Regions from separate parts of the Paenibacillus sp. FSL H3-0457 genome, predicted to be linked through region 1. Evidence: a T-box and tRNA genes for the amino acid it is inferred to sense, from the RefSeq annotation. Region 1 holds a T-box; the other regions hold tRNA genes.
What was found. A T-box is a leader RNA that pairs with one kind of tRNA and senses whether it is charged. The one in region 1 lies ahead of leuS (leucine--tRNA ligase), so its partner is inferred to be a tRNA-Leu.
Positions count from the first base shown of each region.

Region 2: it has a tRNA-Leu gene. The T-box ahead of leuS (leucine--tRNA ligase) is inferred to sense a tRNA for this amino acid. The anticodon was not compared.
Region 3: it has a tRNA-Leu gene. The T-box ahead of leuS (leucine--tRNA ligase) is inferred to sense a tRNA for this amino acid. The anticodon was not compared.

Region 1 covers NZ_CP150283.1:4,845,393-4,848,597, reverse strand. Annotated here, with positions in the region: gene MHH25_RS21525 (class I SAM-dependent methyltransferase) at 1-268, shown strand, start outside; gene MHH25_RS21520 (aminoglycoside phosphotransferase family protein) at 490-1,446, shown strand; T-box leader at 1,559-1,828, shown strand; gene leuS (leucine--tRNA ligase) at 1,907-3,205, shown strand, end outside.
Region 2 covers NZ_CP150283.1:2,352,662-2,355,866, forward strand. Annotated here, with positions in the region: gene pelA (pectate lyase) at 338-1,300, shown strand; tRNA gene MHH25_RS10655 (tRNA-Leu) at 1,477-1,560, shown strand; gene MHH25_RS10660 (carbohydrate-binding protein) at 1,705-3,205, opposite strand, start outside.
Region 3 covers NZ_CP150283.1:1,691,063-1,694,267, reverse strand. Annotated here, with positions in the region: gene MHH25_RS07455 (HAD family hydrolase) at 1-21, opposite strand, end outside; gene MHH25_RS07450 (hypothetical protein) at 149-547, opposite strand; cyclic di-AMP (ydaO/yuaA leader) riboswitch at 663-838, opposite strand; gene MHH25_RS07445 (glutathione peroxidase) at 1,210-1,689, shown strand; tRNA gene MHH25_RS07440 (tRNA-Leu) at 1,837-1,919, opposite strand; gene MHH25_RS07435 (urease accessory UreF family protein) at 2,364-3,065, shown strand.

The DNA.
Region 1 (3,205 bases):
CTCCGTATCTTATATTTGGACTTGTGATCTGGATCAGGATCGCTGTGAGATCGAACATCATCTCAGTATTTTTTCGCGTGTGGATGATGGTAATAAGGATATGTACCAGCGGTTTGAAGAAGTTCATGTCCAGCGTGCATATAATCCGGACTGGATGAAGCTGGAGTTATCCAAGGCAGGTTTTAGAGACGTGAAGGTATATGCGGATTTTGAATGGAAAGAGGCTGGAGACAGCGCACAGCGCTTGTTCTACGTTGCTGTGAAGTAAGAGTGAATAATGAGAACTGTCCTTATGGTCCATAAGGGCAGTTTTTTGTTTGATTTTTTATGGAGAATGAATAGCAATAGTCTTAAATAGGTTAAAGGAATGCAAGAAAAGACATAATCACGTGACAAAAAGTATTGCCAGTTAAAGTAAAGGAGGCGATAATAGTCGGATAGAAAGCGTTTTCTGAGAAAATAAATCAATTGTCAATGTGAGGTGTAAAAATGGAAAGTACATATAAAACAAGACTTTCGTCAGAACAGTTGAATGCCATAATAGAGCAGCATTTCTCTGCAAGTATACAGGACTACAAGGAAATGGTGGATGGCTGGGCCAATCATGCATATCTCATTACACTGAGTGACGCACAGCGAGTGGTACTCAAAATTGCACCGTCAGCTTCGACAAATCTGATGCGCTGTGAACAGGATCTCATGATTGCCGAAGTTGAGGCACTGCGCCTCATTACGGAGCTACAGGATGTTCCCGTACCCCAAGTGTTGGCTTATGATGATTCGTTAACTATGGCTTCAGCGCGTTATTTTATCATGGAGTACATGTCTGGAGCGCCCTATAATCAGGTCAAGGATCAATATTCTGCGGAAGAGCAGGAGGCCATTGAACACCAGCTCGGTCGGTACAATCGTCGAATTAATGAAATCAAGGGCGAGCAGTTTGGATATTTCTCGGAGCAAAAACAGCGATATTCCACATGGAAAGATGCATTTATGAATCTGATGGATGACATTCTTACCGACGGGGAAGAAGCCGGGATTACATTTTCGATCGATTACCCTGAATTGAGACGCCTGATTGAAGAAAAATCGGATGTGCTGGACGATGTCAAAGAACCTGTGCTTATCAGTTGGGATCTGTGGGATGGCAATGTACTAGTGGACGCGGGTCGAATCACAGCGATTATTGATTTTGAACGTTCACTGTGGGCAGATCCTCTGATGGAGCATTATTTCAGTCATTTTAACTATACGCCTGGTTTTGTGAAAGGGTATGGGTATGAGATTACGACTGAAAGTGAGCTGAAAAGAAGAAGTCTCTATGACTTGTACTTTGATCTGGTGCTGCGCATTGAGTGCGCTTATCGTCAATATGATAATCAGGAACATGTGAATTGGACCATTCATAATCTGGAGGAAGGCATTGAGCGTTTTCGGTTATCCTGAACAGCAACGAGTATTATTGAACGGTACGAACCGTGTGACTTAAAAGGGTCATTATAACGTGTAATATTGACTTTGGGCTTGCTTTTTTATATAATGGTCCCGATATTGTATACATATTTCGATGATAAGGATCAGTAGTAATTCCTGTACATAACAGAGAGCCGGCGGTTGGTGCAAGCCGGTTGACAGTGATTTGCGAACTCGCCTTGGAGAAATGCGGTGATTACACCATTCTGTTTAACCTGCTTGTATAAAGCTTGGGTTCAGGAATGGAAATCCGCATCGGTTAACCGCCGTTACAGGTCCAAAGGGAGTGGATGACGAAGCACGTTCGTCCACTAACTAGGGTGGTACCACGGGAATTCAACCTCTCGTCCCTAGCGCTGCAAACGCTACGGGATGCTGAGGTTTTTTTGTTGCAATTAAAGCTAAAGTGAATAACCTGAAGGAGGAACAATAGATGAGTGAGAATAACCAGCCGAAACACGGCTATCAGCCACAAGTCATGGAAAAAAGTTGGCAGCAATATTGGGATGCAAATAAAACGTTTAAAACGGGTGAGGACCCTGCTAAACCGAAATTTTATGCACTGGATATGTTCCCTTATCCATCCGGTTCAGGTCTGCACGTAGGTCACCCGGAAGGATATACGGCAACGGATATCGTTTCCCGTTACAAACGTATGCGCGGTTACAACGTATTGCACCCAATGGGTTGGGATGCTTTCGGTCTGCCTGCTGAGCAGCATGCACTGGATACAGGTGAACATCCACGAGATATTACATTCCGTAATATTGACAATTTCCGTCGCCAGATCAAATCGCTTGGTTTCTCCTATGACTGGGATCGTGAGATCAGCACAACGGACCCTGAATACTATAAATGGACACAATGGATCTTTATTCAGCTGTACAATAAAGGCTTGGCTTATGTGGATGAAGTTGCAGTTAACTGGTGTGAAGCCCTTGGAACGGTACTTGCTAATGAAGAGGTTATTGATGGCAAGAGTGAACGTGGTGGACATCCGGTTGTACGCAAACCGATGCGTCAATGGGTTCTGAGAATTACCGAGTATGCAGAGCGTCTGTTGGAAGACCTGGAAGAGCTGGATTGGTCTGAAAGCATCAAGGATATGCAGCGCAACTGGATCGGTAAATCAACAGGTGCGGAAGTTGTATTTGCCATTGAGGGTCGCGAGGAAGTTATCAAGGTGTTCACTACCCGTGCGGACACATTGTTCGGTGCGAGCTTTGCAGTACTTGCTCCAGAACATGAATTGGTAGAAGCAATTACAACCGATGACCAACGTGAAGCGATTCAGGCTTATCAGGAGCAGGCTTCTCGTAAGAGTGATCTGGAACGTACAGATTTGGCCAAAGACAAAACAGGTGTATTCACTGGCGCTTATGCAATCAACCCTGTTAATGGTGCAAAACTGCCGATCTGGATTGCTGATTATGTTCTTGCAGGTTACGGCACAGGTGCGGTTATGGCAGTTCCGGGTCATGATGCGCGTGACTGGGAATTTGCGAAGCAGTTCGGTCTGGATATCATCGAGGTTATTCAAGGTGGAGACGTTACACAAGAGGCATATTCGGGTGATGGCGCACATGTGAATTCCGATTTCTTGAACGGACTGAATAATGAAGAAGCGGTTGCCAAGATGATTGCTTGGTTGGAAGAGAACGGTAAAGGACAAGGGAAAGTGACCTATCGTCTGCGCGATTGGCTGTTCAGCCGTCAGCGTTACTGGGGTGAG
Region 2 (3,205 bases), 2.5 Mb from region 1:
GTTAGCGGAATTAAGGTTTTTATATGAAAGAAGGGATCAAGTTTGGGTATCATTCATGACAAAAACGTCATTATTGGTTCGTTTAAGACGAATTTGGATAAATAAATAGGTTTGTCATGAGTTAAAAGAACTATCCCGTTATGTAGAATTAGAGAGATTATATTCATTAAGTTGCATATATTGACAAAAATCGATTTTTTGCATATTATCTGATTATCCAATCCACATATTGGATGAAAATTGATTTTATTATGCGATAAATACAAATAAAGGAGGTTTGGGGCGTATATCATACGTAAAGTAGAAGTGGAAGATTTATAAAAACGAACATAGGAGAGTGTTACATTTGAAAGCGAAGAAAATAATTACTTTTGTCCTGGCATGTACGATGGTGTTCTCAGTAGTTGGAATGGCAGTTCTCCCTGTAGGGACGGTATCTGCTGCAGATGCGTCGGGTACTACAGCGAGTATTTCTGATATTTTGAAGAACCAGCTGCCGGATGGAGGTTGGAGAAAAGATTATAAACAGACAAGTGGAGAGTGGGCAAAGTCCACGATAGACAACAAGGCTACATACTCAGAAATTAGAAGATTGGCGAAGGAATTTAAAAAGACGAATGATCCGCGTTACTCCACAGCTGCAATCAAAGGAATTAACTTTTTGATCAACATGCAGTATTCAAACGGCGGGTGGCCACAAGTTTACCAAAGCTCCGGATACCACAAGCACATCACTTACAATGATGATGCCATGATTAATGTAATGATCATGCTGGATGAAGTAGCAGCACGCAAAGGTGATTTCTCATTTATCGACAGCACACTTGCTAACCGCAGTAAAAATTCAGTTGCCAAAGGTGTGGAGGCGATTCTGAATACACAGGTCGTTTCAGGTGGTAAGCTGACAGCATGGGGACAACAACATGATTCCAGCTCTCTTAAACCAGCGAGTGCAAGAATCTACGAAGTGCCATCGCTGACAGCTGGAGAGAGTGTAACGATTGTTAAATTTCTGAAAACCAGACCTGCTAACGCTAAAATTACCGCATCCATTAAAGGAGCGGAGGTTTGGTTTAACAAAGTGAAAATTACGGGTTACAAGTATGAAAGAGCTAATGGAGATAGTAAAATTATCGCTGATTCCAAAGCTGCACCAATTTGGGCACGCTTCTATGAGATCGGAACGGATAAACCAATCTTTATTGGTCGTGACGGGGTAGTTAAATACAAATTAAGTGATATTGATAAAGAAAGAAGAGGCGGTTATGCATGGTATGGCAACTGGCCTTCCAAGCTGTAATTTGTAGTATGCTTCCGTATTAATGAACCAAACTATTAGCAGCAGTTAAAGGTAAAGCCCGAATCGACATGGACGTCTGATTCGGGCTTTATTGTTATTATTTTCAGTGTTGACATGATAGATTACGCATGATATATTATTTCTTGTCGCCGATATTGATGACGGAGATATAATATGCGGTCGTGGCGGAATTGGCAGACGCGCACGGTTCAGGTCCGTGTGGGCTAACCCCCGTGGAGGTTCGAGTCCTCTCGACCGCATCTAAAAAAAGACTCCTTAAGCTAACGCTTAAGGAGTCTTTTTTTGCATTTTTTGATATAACACTAACTTTAGTGATGAGTATTCAACAGGTTAGTGCTTAGCTGCACGTACAGCAAATGTCTTCCATCAGCCATACGGAACGTTTATTGTGCTGCGGTAACATTAACGCTGTCAATATTCGGTCCTTCCGATCCGGTGGTAACCACTTTCAATGTATTGGTCCCCGTGTTCATGGGGACCTGTATTGTTTTTTCAACCCAAGTGGACCAGCTTCCCGTAGCCGGAAAGGGCTCGTTGCTAATGACTTTGGTTCCGTTCACAAAAATGTCGAGGTTCCGTGTGCCGCTTTCCAGCGCATAACGAAACTTTACGTTTTTGGTACCTGTTGTCGTGTTATTAATGCCGTTCCATTGAATGGCCGAACCAGACATCGCATTGAAGTTAACATACCCGGACCCAGTGTAACCGGTGTAGATTGTTTCAATGGCAGCTTCCGTAAGTGACGTTCCGGTCTCGGCTTCATACGTCGTGCCACTGCCTGTATTCCCGCCGCTATTTCCGCCAGTAACGTTGGCAACAAACGTTGTTACGCTCTGAGGCGGGAGCTGTGCCGTGAAGGCTCCATTGGATACGTTAAGCGAGGTTCCGCTTGCCAGATTTCGACTGCTGTCCGTGATCCATGAGGATACTGTGGAGGCATTACCATTCTGCAGAACGAATTTTTGGCTTGTGGCTGAAGTTCCACGGTTAATTGCCACGACGACGACTTTGTTATCACCTTTATAGGCTGAGACAAATGTGTTTGTATCCGGATTTTTCGTTGCATCGACCCGCAGGTAGCCTGGACGCACGAATTTAGAGAAATGAGCCATATTATACCCGCGTTTGCTTATGGTACCGTCCTCTTTCATCGGACCATACTGTCTGCGGATGTACCACCACACATAGGCCTGGAAATCACCTTCTACCATGGCATTGTGCATGTGATAGGAAACGTCTAATGCTTCAGGCCAGCGGTCTGCTGAGTTGTTGTCACTGTTTGGAACATACACTTCAGTCATCCACAGTTCTTTACCGGCTCCTTTTTGCTTAAAGAGAGGGTAGGCAAAATTCGAAATCTGGGTTCCATACGTATGTGCTCCCAGAATGTCCATGTTGGCAAGTGCCTGCGGATCATTCAGGATTGGGTCGGATATGTTCTTTAAGTATTGGAAGGATTCAGGCGCCATGACTTTGGTACCTTGAATGGACCCGGCATTTTCTTTCATGAATCGAAGGATCTCTTGTGGAGTCCACCAAGTCCAGTCATGAGCATAATCCGGTTCGTTTTGTACAGAAATGGCATACAGATCTACGCCGTTATTTTTCATGTAGGTTACAAAGTCGTTCAGATGTTGCGCATATGCGGCATATTTGTCGTATTTCAGACGTTTGGCATTTGTGTCACCATTGTGGTTGAACGTTTCAACCATACTGCTTGGAGGATTCCATGGGGATGCAAATACAATAGCCCCTTTTTCAATAGCCCGTTTGGCTGTAGCAACTTCACGATACCAGTTATTGGAATCTGGATCAACGTAGATCCTGAGAATGGAGAAGCCTAACTGATTCTGATCATTACCAAAAGCAGTTTCACGTTGAGCG
Region 3 (3,205 bases), 3.2 Mb from region 1:
CAATCCACCTACATCCGGCATGCCAATTCCTCCTTGTAAGCATAAAAAAGAAGACTCACCATCATGCATGAGTCTCCTCAAACTTCCGTTTATCGATACATTCAATTATAACAGGCACCTTACACCTGAGCAATCAGAAGCTATGGCATTAACCATTGAGGAGAAAGCCAACTTCCCCATTGAGCGAATATACAATCCGGTCTGCGCCCATGCCCCGATAGATGCCCTTAGGATGACTCTGCTCCGTAATGACGCACAGGGATTTCGATGTCCATGAACGGCAGATCTGTAAATAACGACAGGTCAGATTCAGGCTGTTCTCGAAAATAAACACGTTGCCTACGCTGCCCTGCGGCAAAAACCATTTTTGAGCTGCAGCCGTATTCATGCGAATAACATGTTCTACTCCGATTCTACGGAGTCTGCGCTCTTCCCCTGCACTGTTGGTTAGAACGGCAAACGGCATTTTTTTGTACATCAGCAATTTGATAAATTTGCGTCCTGCTTCATTTGGAGCAGTCACTAAGATCATCTCAGTATCCATCATTCGTTCCTCCCTTGGCGTGAAAAGACAACAAAAAAGAAGCGTGGGGGACCAAGGCCTCCCGAACGCTTCTTAAATAACCCATGGCGAAAACACCATGAACCAGCGTACGGCTTGTTGCCTCTCCCTTTAACGCTTACGAGGTTAGCTGACGGATTCGGGCGCGAGAGTCGCCCTATTTCCGGCTGTCACCGGAAAATTCACCCCATGAATGCCCACTGTCCTGGACAGCGCATTCCGTTGGTTCCCCCGTTTCCCATTCATTAATGAATGGAAACTCAGCGATTAAAACATCGTTCGTATATCTTAAGGTAAGATCGAGCGATATTATCGTTTGTTTCGTTTTTCAAGTACAATTTAGTTTAAATTGAAATTACGTTATGAATCATACACCCCCGCCATGACGGTGTAAAGTCCTTACAGATCACCGAATCGGCAGATTTTTGCCAATACTCGTTCATAATAACGCTTACAATAAGGTTATACTCTATCCATCTCTTCAAGGCTATCTAATTCTCACTCTGGCGTAAATCACTTCGCAATTCATTCACGTATTCTGCACAACTTGCCTGTTTTGATTCTTTTAACACCATATTAGTTTTGCAATATTTAATTGTAACCAATATAATAGAAGATATAAGAGTAAATAAATGGAGGCGATTTAGATGACAGTCTACGATTACAAAGTGAATACCCTTCGCGGTCAAGAAGTTGAAATGTCCGACTACCGTGACAAAGTGCTCCTGATTGTGAATACGGCAAGCTCATGCGGCCTTACCCCTCAATTCAAAGGTCTGCAAGAATTGCAAGACAAGTTTCAAGATGCTCCATTTGAAGTGCTTGGTTTCCCAAGCAACCAGTTTGCACAGGAAAAAGGATCTTCCGACGATATTGCCGAGTTCTGTCAGATGAATTATGGCGTGAGTTTCCCCATGTTTGAGAAAATTGATGTGAACGGCTCAAGCGCTCACCCTCTTTTCCAACACCTTAGCACAGAAGCTCCTGGCCTGCTCGGCTCCAAAGCAATCAAATGGAATTTCACCAAATTCCTCGTGGATCAGAACGGACAGGTCATTAAACGTTATGCTCCCAAAACAACACCGGACAAGATTGAAGAAGATATCAAGAATTTGCTGCAAAAATAATACACAGGCCACCCGTAGCCGGAAGGTAGAGCAACATTCCTCCGGTAATGGATGGCCTTTTTTCAACCCAGATGTCATACTGTTCGAAAAAGACAAAAAAAAGAAGCTTCCCATTAATAGAAAGCTTCTTTTTAATCGTTCATATGATGCGGTCGAGAGGACTCGAACCTCCACGGGCATACGCCCACTACCCCCTCAAGATAGCGTGTCTGCCATTCCACCACGACCGCATGTCGTAAATAATCGGCAACAGAATTGATTATACCGGGTTCAGAACTAAAAGTAAAGTATTTTTTAATACTTCTTTTTCAGCTAGGCATTTTCATCAAAAATCGCATAATCTCGTCATCTTTACCCATGAACTGCATATGATTAGATTTGATCCCCTCTCTTTAGGTAAGAGCCGATCTTGTTGGTTCATTTATATATAGTCCTTCCTTATATATAGTCCTCCCTGCACTTCGCAAAATAAATAACACAATAAGTTATATAAAATAACACAAATATTAAATCCCAGATTTAATCCATTAAATTTCACGGATACTATTGACAAAAAGCGGACATTCATGGGATGATAACTATCATATAATTCGGATTTCTAAACACAAAGCAAACAAAAAGGAACATAAATGTTACTTTAAGTGACGTTTAACGAACACAGGAGGCGAATGATTGTGAACCGTGGGAATAAGCTGCTCGATTATGTCAAACTGCTTGATTCCTCTATTCAGGTTGGAGGGTTCACCCATTCCTTCGGCATGGATATCCATATCAGGGAGGGTACCATTCGTAATGCTGAAGATCTCGAATCATTCATGCGTTGTCAGTTGCATCCGAGCATCGTTCGTCTTGAAGGTATGGCCATCAAAGGCATCTATACCGCAGCAGATCACAAGGATACATGGCGGATAGCTCTAATCGACAAGCTCGTCCATGTTCAGCGAACCCCTGGAGATCTCAGAGAACAAGCTGCCGCCATGGGTAAACGATTGATCAGACTCGCACGCGCTCTGCACCCCTGGATTGAATTCAGCCAGCTCGAACAGATCTTTGCCAAATACGATTCGGTTGGCTGCCTCTCCACTGTTCATGCCTGGATTAACCACCACCTCGACATCCCGGTCGAAGAGGCGGTCCTTGGTTACCTGCATTCAGCCATGAATGCCTGCATAACCGAAGCCTCCAAAGTCATTCCCCTGAACAACGATACAACCAAGGATCTGATGGTCCGCCTGGCCACAGATCTGGAGAATGAATGGAAGACCGTCAGCGCCTCGGCTGCGGATGGACTGGCACAGCCAACCTCGATGTCCATGAAATCGTTTTTCCCCAGTTTCCATATGCTCGGAGCTGGACTTCATGCCTACAGGGCCTAATCCTCTTCCTCCTCATGCCTGCTCCCCTTCATTCAAAAAAACTAAAAAACACGCGGCAACCTCCTTGCCGACGTGTTTTTTGTCATTTTATTTGTTTTATTTACGTATTTACGCCATTTATAATCACAAAATACACTTTT